4 regions of the Synechococcus sp. WH 7805 genome follow, and region 1 is predicted to be linked to each of the others. Evidence: predicted binding sites of a transcription regulator. Region 1 holds the regulator's gene; each other region holds the start of a gene.

Region 1 (3,411 bases):
GTAGGCCAGTTGAAACGGCAGTTGAGCGCAGTCTCGAGAATTACCAGAGCGGCAACAGCATCGAGATCACAGGGGGGGATGCGTAGTCCCTCAGGCAGCAGTCGCCGCCATCCTTTCGGAGGCCAGAGCTCCCAGTATCGACTCCTGGCCTGCAGGGTGGTGCCGCGTTCGTCGACAACGGTGAGCTGCAGATCCGCCGGTAGCTGGTCGCGCCAGTGCCTACTGGCTGTGCCGTTGCCCATCACCACGCGATCAAGAGGTTCCTTGGATCGCCATTGCTCCAGGGTCTCCAGGACAGAGCATCCCTCAAGGACATGTCCTTCGAGGACGATTCCCAAGTCTGTGTCAACGAGCAGGAGCCCGCACTTGCTTCGGCCCGGATCCAGGGCGGCGATGCGAGTCACGGTGTGTCATCCGCAGTGGTGGGTTTGAAGCTGCGTTGAAGTCGAAGCTGAATCGCAATGGGGTCGGCTGTCTCGCTGTTCCTGAGTGCCACCGCCTCAAGCTCAACCCGTCCGGTGCTGCGATCAATCAGCATCTTTCCGAGCTCGTTTAGTGCCTGGGAGTCGAATTGCAGTCCCTTGCTGATGGAGCCGCGGCGTTGAATTTCTGCCAGGGTTGATGCCAGAAGCAGGTTCAACCTGTTGCGGACATCCTCCGCGGATGTTTCTTCGCTGGCCAGGGCGGTCGTTGCAAGCACCTCTCCATCGCGGGTAATGGTGACGTTGGGCCTGACCTCCGGGAAGGCATACACAACCGTTTCACCCTGAAGCACGTTGGCGGCAGAGCGCAGCAGTACAACCCAGGTTCCTGGTTTGCGGATGGCTTGTTCCAGGCGGTTGATGTCTTGACGAGGCACCAACAGAATCTGTTTGTCGGGAGCCTGTCCTGGCAGGACTTGCTGGTAAGCCTGGAGGTTGGCCTCTCTCAGCACCTGATCGATCACCTGGCGCGCCTGGTCAGGGCGTTCAAGTCTGAGTGTGGCTGTTGCTAAGGGCTGACCACTGCTGATCGCGACGTTTCCGCGGCGCAGGGCTAGAAGATTCTCCTCTAGCAGTTTCAATTCGGCTTCGCCGGAGCGGATGCGATCTCGTACAGCGGCGAGCTCGCGGTCGGTTCTGCGGATTTCGTCGTCGCGTTTACCAACGTCCTGGCTCAGTCGTTGTCGTTCTGCTTCGAGTCGGCGGGTCTGATCCTGCAGGGGTTGAAGGGTTTCTCTCAGCTCATTGGCTTGTTTACGTGCTTCCTCAAGGCGTCTGCGCACCTCGATCTCATCCTTGCGAGCTTTGTCCAGTTCTTGTTTGGATTGCTTCTGAGCTGACCGGCTGGTCTTCAGATCCGCCCGGCTGCTGCGCAGCCTGGCCTGAAGGTCATTCAGTTCGAAGAGGCCGACGCGCAACTGCCGACTGACGAGCAGCATCAGGCCCAGGGAGAGGACGCTGATCAGGCTGCCGGTGAGCACTGTGATCACCACGGCTGTCTGACGGGGGCGCAGGCCGAAGAGGCTCAGACGAGCCTTGCCGACCCTGGAGCCGAGTCGATCACCCAAGGTCGAGAGCACGCCACCGAGGACAAGCAATGACAGCAGAAGCAACCAGCCAGTCACAGAGAACTCATTGCACGCAGTGCAGCTCGAACGCCGCCATCCTCACTCTTCTGTGCGTCAGCTGAACCGTTTGGCGAGGGCGATGGGATCGAGAACGGTAATTTTTTTGCGGTCAATCTCTACCAGACCCGAGTTGCGAAGGTCTCCGAGGAGGCGGGTGATGGTGACCCGGGTTGATCCAATGGCTTCGGCGATGGCTTGATGCGACAGCCGCAGATCGATCGTGATCCCCTGGTTCCCAGGGATGCCGAAGTCGCGGCAGAGCACCAGCAGAAAACTCACCAGGCGTGACGACATGTCGCGGTGGGTCAATGTTTCGATCATCGTCTCCGTCTGAAGAATTCGGCTTGAGAGTCCCTGCAGCAGCAGCAGCCCCACCGAGGTGTCAGCTTCGATGGCCTTACGCACCGAGGTGGCGGGAGCTGTGACCATTTCAACCCTGGTGAAGGCCACTGAGTGGTAGAAACGATCGGAACGATGGCCGGTGAGGAGGGAGAGCACACCGAAAAGACTGTTCTCTCGCAGCAGAGCCACGGTGATCTCCTCCCCTGACTCGTAGACGCGAGAGAGGCGCACGGCACCGCGCCTAATGAGATAGACGCGTTCGGCGGGATCACCCGGGAAGAAAATGGTTTTGCTGCGTTCGATCAGCTCCGTGTTGGCACCCTCGAGGTCCCGAATGACTTCAAGCAGAGTCTTGCTAGTTGGTGCGGGCGCGTTGGCCAGGCTCACTTCCGATGTGCGTCCTTGATGAGAGGCTGTGCGGCTAAAGCCGCGGATCACTTCGGGCATGGCCGGCACATCGGTTTTAGGAAGTTAAGGAGCGATTGACTCTCACCCTGTAGCAACGCACACGATTCCAAAGTGATCACTGCGTTCTCAGAGCCTCGTTCTGGGCGCGCATCAGCTGCTTGAGCCCAGGTTCCGCTCGATCGAGGAGCAGGTTCAGCTGCTGCCGGCTGAAGGTGGCTCCCTCTGCTGTTCCCTGGAGTTCAAGGAGTTCACCGCTGGCGTTCATCACCACATTCAGATCCACATCCGCCTGAGAGTCCTCGCTGTAATCCAGATCAAGTAGGGCTTCGCCCTGGAGTAGTCCCACCGATACGGCTGCCACCTGGGCTCTGACTGGATTGGCCGGGATGAGTCCCTGCGACACCAGTGATGCGCAGGCGTGATGGAGTGCCAGCCAGGCTCCAGTGATGGAGGCGGTGCGAGTGCCTGCATCGGCCTGAATCACATCGCAGTCCACAAGCAGAGTGTTCTCGCCTAACGCCTCCATGGAGAGCGCAGCGCGCAGACTGCGACCGATTAAACGCTGAATCTCCTGGGTGCGTCCGGAGAGCTTCAGCCATTCCCGTCGTTGACGTTCGGGGGTGGAACCAGGGAGCAGCCGGTATTCCGCGCTCAGCCAGCCGAGGCCCTGGTCACGGCGCCAGCGCGGCACGCCTTGCTCGTGGCAGACGCTGCAGAGCACAGCGGTTCGGCCGGTGCGAACGATCACGGAGCTGAGGGCGAAGCCCATGGGATCCCATTCGACGGCGAAGGGCCTCAGTTCGGACGCTTGACGTCCGTCCTTGCGGGAGATGGTGTTCATGCCTGGCGACGATGGCTTCATTGAGCCTGGCAGTTGGACTGAGACACCATGGGTGGTGTCCAAGGGCTTGTGGATCGGATCCGCAGCGCTAGATTCAAATTCTGCTGGGCCGTCTGGACACCAGCCCTGATGCCAGCGACCGAGATGACAACAAGCTTGAGTTCCAGCCATCGATCCCGAGACGTCCGCAGTGCGGATCACCGGACGCTTG
Region 2 (3,411 bases), 460 kb from region 1:
AAACGGGAATACAACTCAGCATGGGACAGCTGCGCCAGTGATGCCCCCACGCCCGCTGACCACAAGGTCCGTGGATCAGCAGCGAGGAGCTTTTGGGCCTCGGCAGCGATCCGCGGCAACAGTCGGTGCTGAAGCACCTGAGCCCTGGTCGGGCCCAAAGGCAACAGACGCACGGCCGCACTGAGCTGATTGGCGACCCAGCTGTAGAGGTAGCCCTCCACCGTGTCAGCCTCCGACACCCCCAGCGACAGTGCCGCCCAAGCCCATGCCCCCGGCCAGGCCAGGGGGGTTGGTTCTGTCAGTGGATGACCCATATCGGCCAACAGCTGGAGTAGAGACCCCCCCATCTGACGTTGTTGAGCCCGCACCTCCGCAGCTTCACGGGTGGCCAGCAGCCAACCATCCAGCTCCAGCAAACGAAAACGAGCCGACTGATCAGCGCCGTTCATCCAGCGATTCAAGTCAGTCATCAAAATGGAAAGAGATGCAGCCTCCAGCCGCAGCGTTCCCCGCTCCAACTCGGCGATCAACCACTGCTCAAGGCAAGCCTCGCTCTTCAGCGCTCCGGCCTGGATCAAGACCTCCAACCCCTCTGAGTAACTGAACGCTCCCACCGGCAAAGCCGGGCTCACCAACTGGAGCAACGCCAGGGAGGTCATGGCGTTTCATGGCTGTGGCTGTGGACATGGCTGTGGCGGTGGGCATGGCTGGGACTACCTCCATAGGCGCCTCCCTCCGGAAGAAACGGACGCTCACAGGCACTCACACGCAAGCCACGGCTGCGCAACATCGCCTCCAGCACCGAATCCTTTAGCAACAACAATTCCCCGTCGTGGAGCTCCAGCGCCACATGGCGGTTACCGAGGTGATACGCCGCCTGCAGAAGCTCCAAGACTGAATCCGCCTGCACCCGCAGCAACGGTTCCGGCGCCGCAATCACCACCACCTCCCAGCTCCGGGAACGATCCAACAAGCGATCACCGGGCTGAAGGGGGCCCTCCCGAGGCAACTGAAGCAAAAGAGAAAGCCCACAATCGCTGCAGCGGCGCCCGCGAAGCACCGTGCGTTCTTCAGCCGTGAGCGGCAATTGCAGGCGGCGGTCGGGCGGAAAATCTCCAACGGCCTCACCCACTTGGCGATGCTCCAACACGATCGGTTTGTGATCGCTCACGTTGTCACTCATCGCGTTGTCGTCCAAGGCTGCTCCCCTTTCACCCTGAGCCTGCCCAGCCGTCTGCCTTGATTTGGTGTTGATTGCTACAGGTCATCGCAGCTCGAGAACCGAGCGTGGGGGAATGCAACGCCTCGATCCCTGGCATGGCCGCTGCGAGCTGCGGTTTGAACACCGGCAGACCGAGCACGGCGACGCAGGCACAGTTCACCAAGGGGGCTGCAGCGCCCCGTTCAAGCTTCTGCGGGCTGAACAGGGCAAAAACGGCCGCTGTGAACTGCCAATCCTTCACACAGCAGGAGGACTCGTGGGAGGCGATCAACTCAGCATTGCGCTGGACTTAAACACAAACAGCCGCTGCCTGATCACCAGCGTCGCCGCCCAGAAGGTCTACGGATCCATCGGTCGCAGCCGCCTGCACCCCGAAGGCCAATGGGCCCGTCAACAGGTGCACTGCAAGCTGGCGAACAGCAGCGATCTGGAATGGCTACCCCAGGAGCTGGTGCTCTATGCCAATGCCCTCTTTGAGCAGCATCTGACAGTGCAACTACCCGCCAACGCCTCCTTTCTCAGCGCGGAAATCGTGCGGCTAGGCCGCACCGCCGCCGGGGAAACCCTGCAGCAGGGTCGCTGGCGCTCAGCCCTGAGCCTCTGCCGACGCAGTGTCGAACCTCATCAAGCCAGTCGCTGGGAACTGGTGGACCGGCTGGACTTGGGGGGCGATGCCCTCAACGACCAGCACGGGCTGAACAAAAGGCCGGTGTTCGGGTCGCTGGTGTGGGCTGCGCCGATGCCATTGAACGGCGAAGCTCTGACGCAACTACTGGAGCTGGTCCGCAGCGATCGCGAAGGCCTGAACGGCACGATGCGGTGCAGCGCCTTGGACCAAGGCCTGGTGGCCCGTTATTCCGGTCCGTCCAGCCGCGATGCCCGCTTCTGGTTCAGCCGCATCTGGGCTCGCACCCGCGCCCTGCGCGCCTTGAGCGCTCCACAGATCCCACGGGTCTGGCCTCTGCAGGAACAGCCTTTGCCGCCATCATCGTTCAAAACGAACACTGCTGTGCCCGCGGTAAGGACACACTGATAACGACCGAGCCAGTCCATGCATCTCAGTCCCCAGGAAAAAGACAAGCTCCTGATCGTGACCGCTGCCTTGCTGGCGGAACGGAGGCTCAACCGCGGCCTGAAGCTCAACCACCCCGAAGCGGTGGCTTGGCTGAGCTTCCTTGTGCTGGAGGGTGCCCGCGACGGCAAGAGCGTTGCGGAACTCATGCAGGAAGGCACCACCTGGCTGAGCCGCAATCAAGTGATGGACGGCATTCCCGAACTGGTTCAGGAGGTGCAGATCGAAGCGGTCTTCCCCGACGGCACCAAGCTCGTCACTTTGCACGACCCCATTCGTTGAGGCTGAACCGATGGCACCCTTCATTCCCGGCGAGCTGTTGCCCGAACCCGGCGAGATCGAACTCAACGCAGGCCGGCCCGTCACCAGCCTCCACGTCGCCAACAGCGGCGACCGCCCCGTGCAAGTGGGGTCCCACTTCCACTTTGCAGAAGCCAACGCTGCCCTGCAGTTCGACCGCACTGCCGCGCGCGGTCAGCGGCTCGATATCCCCGCTGGCACCGCCATCCGCTTCGAACCGGGTGACAGCCGAGACGTGAACCTGATTCCCTTTGCCGGTGACCGACGCGTGATCGGTTTCAACGGCCAGATCAACGGACCCCTCGACGCCTGACCCATGCCCTATCGCATTTCCCGCCAGGCCTACGCCGAGACCTACGGCCCCACCACCGGCGACAGGCTTCGCCTGGCCGACACCGAGCTGATTCTTGAAGTGGAGAAAGACTTCACCGTCTACGGCGACGAGGTGAAATTCGGCGGCGGCAAGGTGATCCGCGACGGCATGGGCCAGTCCCAGACCCCTCGAGCCGGCGGTGCCGTCGACACAGTGATCACCAATGCCCTGATCCTCGACTGGTGGGGCATCGTCAAAGCCGATGTTGGTCTGAAGGACGGCCGCATCGTCGGCATCGGCAAAGCCGGGAACCCCGACACCCAGGCCGGGGTGACGATCGTGGTGGGCCCGGGCACCGAAGCGATCGCCGGGGAAGGACACATCCTCACGGCCGGGGGCATCGACACCCACATCCATTTCATTTGTCCGCAGCAGATCGAAACCGCTCTGGCCAGTGGCATGACCACGCTGATGGGCGGCGGCACCGGACCGGCCACCGGCACC
Region 3 (3,411 bases), 970 kb from region 1:
GATCAAACCGAATCATTCCAGTCGATCCTTGAGCTCACTGTGGCCGTGGCTTGCGTTTCCACAGAACAATTTGTGAAGAAGAAGGAAAATAAGTAGCGGTTGCTACAGAATTGAATCATCCACAAAGGGGCTTAGCGATGATGCAGCAAGCGCAAGCAACATCTCCGGTCATTCAGTACTCCGGCAATGTGCTGGAGCGTCGTCAACGAGCAGCTGCGGAGTATTTGGCGTGGGCCGATCACCATGCTCACGTGATTGCCCGTGAAGAAGCTGCCCATGTGCAACGTGGGGGGCTCCAAGGGCTGGATCAGCGCAGTGCCGCTGCTCAGCAAGAGCTGTTGGCGCGTCGCAGGATGCACGAAAGGCATCTCCGCGACAGCGCCATGGCTCAGTTGCGACACCGCTGATGCCTGGATTCAGGCGTCGTAGTACATGGTGAATTCGTGGGGGTGCGGACGCTGGCGAAGCTGCTGCACCTCCTCGTACTTCAAATCGATCCAGTTATCAATGAAGTCTTTGGTGAACACACCACCTTCCATGAGGTAGTGATGATCAGCATTGAGCGCTTCCAAAGCACCATTCAGTGAGGCTGGAACCGTGTCAATCTCACTCAGGCGTTCTGCGGACAGCTCGAAGAGGTCCACATTCGTGGGAGCGCCCGGATCAATCTGATTTTTGATGCCATCAATGCCGGCCATCATCATGGCGGCGAAAGCCAGATAAGGGTTGGCCAGTGCGTCTCCGGAGCGGAACTCAAGGCGCTTGGCCTTGGGATTGGGTCCAGTCAGAGGGATACGCACCGCAGCTGAGCGATTGCCTTCGGAGTACACGAGATTGACTGGTGCTTCGAAGCCCGGCACCAGGCGCTTGTAGCTGTTGGTGGTGGGGTTGGTGAATGCGAGGAATGAAGGCGCGTGTTTGAGGATCCCGCCGATATACCAGCGGGCGGTTTGGGACAGGTTGGCCTCAGTGCCTTCGCCGAAGAACAGCGGTTGGCCTCCTTTCCAGAGGCTCTGGTGCACGTGCATGCCACTGCCGTTGTCGTTGAACACTGGCTTGGGCATGAATGTGGCGGTTTTGCCGTACTTCTTCGCCACATTGCGAACGACATATTTGTAGGTCATGGTGTTGTCCGCCGCCTGGATCAGCTCGGCGAATTTCATGCCTAGTTCGTGCTGCCCTGCACCGGCAACTTCATGGTGATGCTTTTCGATGGGGATCCCAAGTTGGGCCATCACGAGCAGCATTTCAGAACGGATGTCCTGCGCTGTGTCGTTGGGTGAAACGGGGAAATATCCCTCTTTTAACTGGATCTTGTAGCCAAGGTTTCCGCCTTCTTCGAGCCGTCCGGAGTTCCAGGCGGCTTCGATGGTGTCAACGCTGTAAAAGCTTCCTCCTTCGCTGGAGCTGTATCGCACGTCATCGAACAGGAAGAATTCAGGCTCAGGTCCGAAAAAGGCCGTGTCAGCGAGACCGCTGCCTGATAAGTAGGCCAGTGCCTTCTGAGCGAGAGCACGCGGGCAGCGATCGTAAGCGTCGCCGGTTCGCGGATCCTGAATCGAACAGATCAAGCTGAGAGTCTTGTGGCTGTAAAACGGATCGATCCAGGCCGTTGATGGGTCTGGCACCATCGCCATGTCGGACGCGTCAATGCTCTTCCATCCGCGAATTGAGGATCCGTCAAAGGCAAGTCCCTCGTTGAAGGACTCAGCTTCCAGAAGATCGGAACAGATGGTCAGGTGCTGCCACTTGCCGTGGAGGTCGGTGAACTTGAGATCAATGAGTTCAATGCCTTCATCCTTGATCTGACGGAGCACATCCTGGGCGGTCGTAGCCATTGGCGTCAGTGGTTCTTTGGATAGCAATTTGAACGTAGGGATCGATGTGCACCCGTTTTGTATCCGTCAGTACATTTTTTCTCTTGTCACTATTCATGAGGGCTTGGTGCTCCCTTGGTAACCGTTTCTGTCAAGTTCCCGGGATCCCACGCGCTGGAAGGGGTTTTGCGTCGATGGTGGTGTTAGCTTCCGGCCAACGTGGCCAGGGTTCTGCATGCGCGATGCCATCACCGGATTGATTGGTCGTTACGACCAGCTTGGCCGCTACCTCGATCGTTCTGCCATCGACCGGATTGAGGCTTATCTCGATGAATCCACCATCAGGCTGAAGGCTGTTGAGTTGATCAACAGGGAAGCGGCAGATCTTGTCCGTGAAGCCAGTCAGCGACTGTTTCAAGGGGATCCGGAATTGCTACTCCCCGGTGGAAACGCTTACACCACACGGCGTCTGGCGGCGTGTCTTCGTGACATGGATTATTTCCTGCGTTACGCCAGTTATGCCTTGATCGCTGGCGACAGCACGATCCTGAACGAGCGGGTCCTAAACGGGCTTGACGATACCTATAAAAGTCTGGGAGTACCGACCGGTCCGACGGTGAGAAGCATGGTTCTCCTCGCTGATGTTCTCTGTGAGCGTCTCCTCTCGGAAGGAGTTCCGTCGAATTGCCTTGGATTGGCTCGTTCGCCTTTTGAGCACATGGCTGCAGGGCTGGCTGCAAGCGACGTTCGCCAACGCTGATTCCTTCAAGGAATTTCCGTTCGTTTCAAGCGGCATCGGAACGGTGCTTTCTCGCTCAAATCGGCCCTCTCGCTGCGTAGGCTTCCGCCATTGAATGATGGTTTCCGGCCTGCCGATGACGCACTCTCTTCCCCAGGTCGAATCGCGCCATCGCCGATCCGTTGGCCCTATCAATACCCCTGACCGCCTCTTGCTGGGTCCCGGTCCCTCAAACGCCCATCCAACAGTTCTATCTGCACTGGCGAGAACTCCGATCGGTCATCTGGATCCTCTCTATGTCGATCTGATGGGTGAGGTTCAGGAGTTGCTCCGCTACGCCTGGCAGACGGACAATCGGCTCACCTTGCCCATGAGTGGCACGGGGAGCGCGGCGATGGAAGCCACCCTGGCAAACACGGTCGAGCCCGGAGATCGGGTCTTAGTAGCGGTTAAGGGGTATTTCGGAAATCGTCTTGCCGACATGGCAGGCCGTTACAGGGCCGATGTTCGGGTGATCGAAAAGCCATGGGGCGAGGCGTTCACTCTTGATGAGTTGGCCGCCGCCCTGGAGCATCACAAGCCTGCGATCCTGGCGATGGTTCATGCCGAAACCTCCACAGGCGTCTGCCAACCCATGGATGGAGTTGGTGATCTCTGCCGTCAGCACGACTGTCTGCTTCTCCTCGACACAGTCACCTCACTCGGTGGTGTTCCCCTCTATCTGGATGAGTGGAAGGTTGATATGGCTTACAGCTGCAGTCAGAAAGGCCTGAGCTGCCCTCCTGGTTTGGGACCCTTCACCATGGGCACCCGCGCGGAAGCCAAACTTGCTGCACGCAAGGACAAGGTTCCCAA
Region 4 (3,411 bases), 1.1 Mb from region 1:
GGCTATGGCATCAACCTGTTGCGTCGGGTGAAGGCGGAGCTTCCAACCTGTCAGTTGCTGATCGTGCTGGTGCGCGAAACCCAGACGGTGGTGCAGGAAGCGATGGAAGCCTTTGCAGACGGTGTGGTCTTCAAATCCAGCCTGGGCACTGGCCGCGGTGATCTGATCAGTGCCCTGCGCACCCTCGCCGAGGGCGGTGTCTACTTCCCGGAGCAGATCCGTCGCATTGCCGCCTCCACTCCGCAACCCGATCTGCCGCCCTTGGTGGAGGAACTGAGCCCGCGTGAACTGGAGGTGGCCGCCGGGGTGGCGCGCGGTCTCAAGAACAATGCCATCGCCAGCCTGCTCGGCCTTTCAGTGGAAACAGTGAAGAGCCATGTGGGTAACGCCATGGACAAGCTCGGTGCTCGCGACCGCACCCAGATGGCGGTGATGGCGCTGCTGTATGGCTTGATTGATCCCCTGCAGTGAGCAGGCTTCAGCTGCAGCGCTTGAAGATCACGATGCTGCGGGTCGGGCCTTGTTTCGGCCAGTTGGGCATCACCCGCCATGGGGTGCGCACCGTGAGCTGGTCACCGTCAATCGAGAAGAAGCGCATCTGCTCGGTGCCCACCCATTCCGGCTTCCAAGCCACATCCACCGCAGTGATCCAGCGGTCGTCCTCCAGCCTGTAGGTGCCGGAGTAGGCCACCAAGCTGCGCAGCAGAGCCGCGTCGCCCTCGATGTCTGTTGTTGGTTTGCGACCTTCAGCGGTGAGCGTGAACGACACCCGTCCAGCCGGGGTGAAGAGCGCGTAACCCGTTGGGTGGTCACCCATCGGCCTGAAGGTGTTGCCGCTGCTTTTCTCCTCCACCAAGTAGCTCACCAGTTGCCAGGCGCCATGGATGCAAGAAGCTTCAAGGGCAATCAGTGATTGCACAGGCGTTGCGTTCACAATCGATTGATGGATTAAGCGGAAGTTACCAATGGTCACTTCAGCGTCTCAGCGGCGCGAGGCGCTGAATGAGCAGATCGACATCCTTTTGTGAATGGTTGGTATCAACCACAACCGAGGTATTCCGTTCAGTCGGCTCGCTCGCAGTGCTCGTCGTCGCAGCGCACTGTGCAGCTTGGGGCCTCCTTTCCGTAGCTCTTCGGTTCGCGCATGGTCCAGTACTCATCAACCAGGCCCATCAGGTACGAACCGAGCCTTTGAAGCAGGGAGCGCTGTTTCATGATTTCAAAATGCCATTGCCTTTGGCCTGCTGTCATCAGGCGTTGTGGAAAGAGCAATAAAAAAGCCCTGCCTGAGCAGGGCTAAAGCACCGCTAGTGGCGGCATTCACTCATTTGGCCAACTTGAGACCGCGGTACATCAGAACCACAGGCTGCTGCCTGGTAGCTGCAGTGTGGTTCGGCACGTACTTCTGGCCGCGATAGGTAAGCGTCATGATGGTTCCTCGAAGCAAGCTCAGGTCCCCGTTCCATGGCCTGAGTCGAACTGCGCCTCACCAGGAGTGAGGTGAACGTGTTCTAGTAGCGGTTGCTACAGACCCTTCATAGCGAAGCTGTCAACTGCCGTGTCGTTCACGCGGATACACAGTGATCGATTGGGAGCTGATCAATTGGCTTCCGGACGTGGGCATGGCATCAGGGGCAGGCAATCACCAATTGGATTGATCCATTCCTCAAATTCACTTCGGATGGCCTCGGCATCTGAAACGCGCTCTCTGCTGGCGAGCAGCTTGCTGCGTTGCTTGCTGTAGTCAACAGCGGAGCCGATCAGTTCAATGGCTTGTTCGCTGGTCATGGCTGAACACGTTGTTCGGTCCATCGTTGGCAGCCCCGCGCAGGTTGGCCGTGCCAACGGCAACAAACTGATGTGTTTTTGTGCATTTGCCCATCCACGCTGATGGGTTTGTCTCGGAAGATTTTCTGTACTTGGCTCGCCAAGAGCCATTGGGTCCGCGAGCCTGAGAGAAGGAATCTTCGCTGATCAGATTCCGCTGCATCCATAGCTCGATGATGAAACTCAACCTTGCCCATTCCCATCCGATGGGAACCCTGATTGTTGAAGGTGTGCATCAACCGTTCCATGCTCTGGCCTGTGCCTTGAGCCCGGCCTCAATACGGATCCAACCCAAAGTTGGAGCATTGCATTCTTGGATTGATCAACAACACATGCATCAGCCTGACGCTTAAAACATTGCCATCGCTTTAATTTTACTCAGTTTGGTTTTTTCTAACCCCTCGAGATCATCGTAATTGATCAAGTTTTGTTTGATCATGTCAGCGAGTGTGAATAATATGTTTGCCGTGTCGAATTCAGACCGACCTTCGTATTGAAAGCGTTCGCTGCTGAGAAAATCGTGAAATTTCCAGATTGACTCTGGTGTATCGAGTAGTGCGCTCTGTTCTCTGAGAATCACAATCAGAGCTTCAATGGAGCGTTGCTTGCCTGTTTCAAAGGCATGCTTGGCAACGGATTGTTCCTGGTGTGTCCAGTCAGCTGCTGACATGGTTTTGAGAAGGTGAGGGGTCGGGACAGAGGTGCTGAACCAGGTTCAGAATTGGTTATAGACAGTGCGCACTTCTGGAAGCTGATGCCAGGGCACTGCTGGGTAACTGTGATGTTCGCGATGATAGCCAAAGTGGTAACACGCCGCGAACGACAGTATGGGGTGAAGATCGAGGCTGATTGGTTGATGGAAATCATCAGTCTCAGGGGCACTTTTGCGATGGGGTAAAAATGTCCCCACCACAAATAGTTGCCAGGAGCTGATGATTAAAGGAAGCACATAGATCAACGCAAGCGTGAGCAGTGGCTGATCCTGATTGGCGGGAATCATCAACAGCAAAACCCCCATCCAGGACGCCAGCTTGAGCAGCTGCATCGGATTCAGATAGCGACTGAGAAAGCGGGCATACCAGGCCACTGGTGAAGGATCCGCCGCGTTGCAGTAATCGGGATCAGTCTTGGATCCTGGCGAATGATGGTGCTGAATGTGATGGTTCAGGCACTCCTGAAAGCTCAGGCCGGCGTAGGCCCAGAGGCAGCCCTGGCCGATGAACCGATTGAAGAGTTTTCGGTGAGGAATGAGGCTGCCATGCATGGCGTCATGAGCCACGATGAACAGCCCTGTGTGCAGAAAGCTTCTCAGCAGAACAAGCCCTGCAATCAGCAGAGGGTGGGCCTGCTGAATGGGAAGCCTGAGGCCAGCCGTGAGGGTGACCAGCCAGGCGGACCCGATTAAGCCCGCCAGTTGCAACCCTCGCCAGTGGTCGTTGCGAATCGGATCACTTGCCACCAAGCTTCAGCAGCTCGGCGGGAGAGGCCAGCAGGTCGATCGCCACAAAGTAGATCTTGTTGTTGTCATCGAGCAGGAAGCGCCAGGCCACGTTCATGCCCACTTCCCGGCCGAACCAAGGCGTC

Evidence for each region. Region 1 encodes NtcA, which controls nitrogen genes in cyanobacteria. Its sites were predicted from a motif close to GTANCNNNNGNTAC; they were not measured.
Region 2: the regulator NtcA is predicted to act here: its motif matches at 1,248-1,261, upstream of WH7805_RS09065 (urease accessory protein UreD).
Region 3: the regulator NtcA is predicted to act here: its motif matches at 1,898-1,911, upstream of glnA (type I glutamate--ammonia ligase).
Region 4: the regulator NtcA is predicted to act here: its motif matches at 1,515-1,528, upstream of WH7805_RS15150 (DUF4278 domain-containing protein).

The regions. Positions count from the first base shown of each region.
Region 1 is NZ_CH724168.1:1,292,915-1,296,325, reverse strand. Features, by position in the region: gene WH7805_RS07010 (hypothetical protein) at 1-404, opposite strand, end outside; gene WH7805_RS07005 (DUF3084 domain-containing protein) at 401-1,606, opposite strand; gene ntcA (global nitrogen regulator NtcA) at 1,664-2,398, opposite strand; gene rph (ribonuclease PH) at 2,475-3,200, opposite strand; gene WH7805_RS06990 (cob(I)yrinic acid a,c-diamide adenosyltransferase) at 3,345-3,411, shown strand, end outside.
Region 2 is NZ_CH724168.1:1,748,305-1,751,715, reverse strand. Features, by position in the region: gene WH7805_RS09075 (urease accessory protein UreF) at 1-659, opposite strand, end outside; gene ureE (urease accessory protein UreE) at 656-1,183, opposite strand; gene WH7805_RS09065 (urease accessory protein UreD) at 1,296-2,255, shown strand; gene WH7805_RS09060 (urease subunit gamma) at 2,274-2,576, shown strand; gene WH7805_RS09055 (urease subunit beta) at 2,587-2,907, shown strand; gene ureC (urease subunit alpha) at 2,911-3,411, shown strand, end outside.
Region 3 is NZ_CH724168.1:326,070-329,480, forward strand. Features, by position in the region: gene WH7805_RS02015 (hypothetical protein) at 138-407, shown strand; gene glnA (type I glutamate--ammonia ligase) at 417-1,838, opposite strand; gene WH7805_RS02025 (allophycocyanin subunit beta-18) at 2,053-2,577, shown strand; gene WH7805_RS02030 (alanine--glyoxylate aminotransferase family protein) at 2,675-3,411, shown strand, end outside.
Region 4 is NZ_CH724168.1:171,271-174,681, forward strand. Features, by position in the region: gene WH7805_RS01015 (response regulator transcription factor) at 1-471, shown strand, start outside; gene WH7805_RS01020 (lipocalin-like domain-containing protein) at 479-919, opposite strand; gene WH7805_RS14645 (hypothetical protein) at 1,063-1,215, opposite strand; gene WH7805_RS15150 (DUF4278 domain-containing protein) at 1,325-1,429, opposite strand; gene WH7805_RS01025 (hypothetical protein) at 1,600-1,788, opposite strand; gene WH7805_RS01040 (hypothetical protein) at 2,177-2,497, opposite strand; gene WH7805_RS01045 (fatty acid desaturase) at 2,543-3,286, opposite strand; gene WH7805_RS01050 (orange carotenoid-binding protein) at 3,276-3,411, opposite strand, start outside.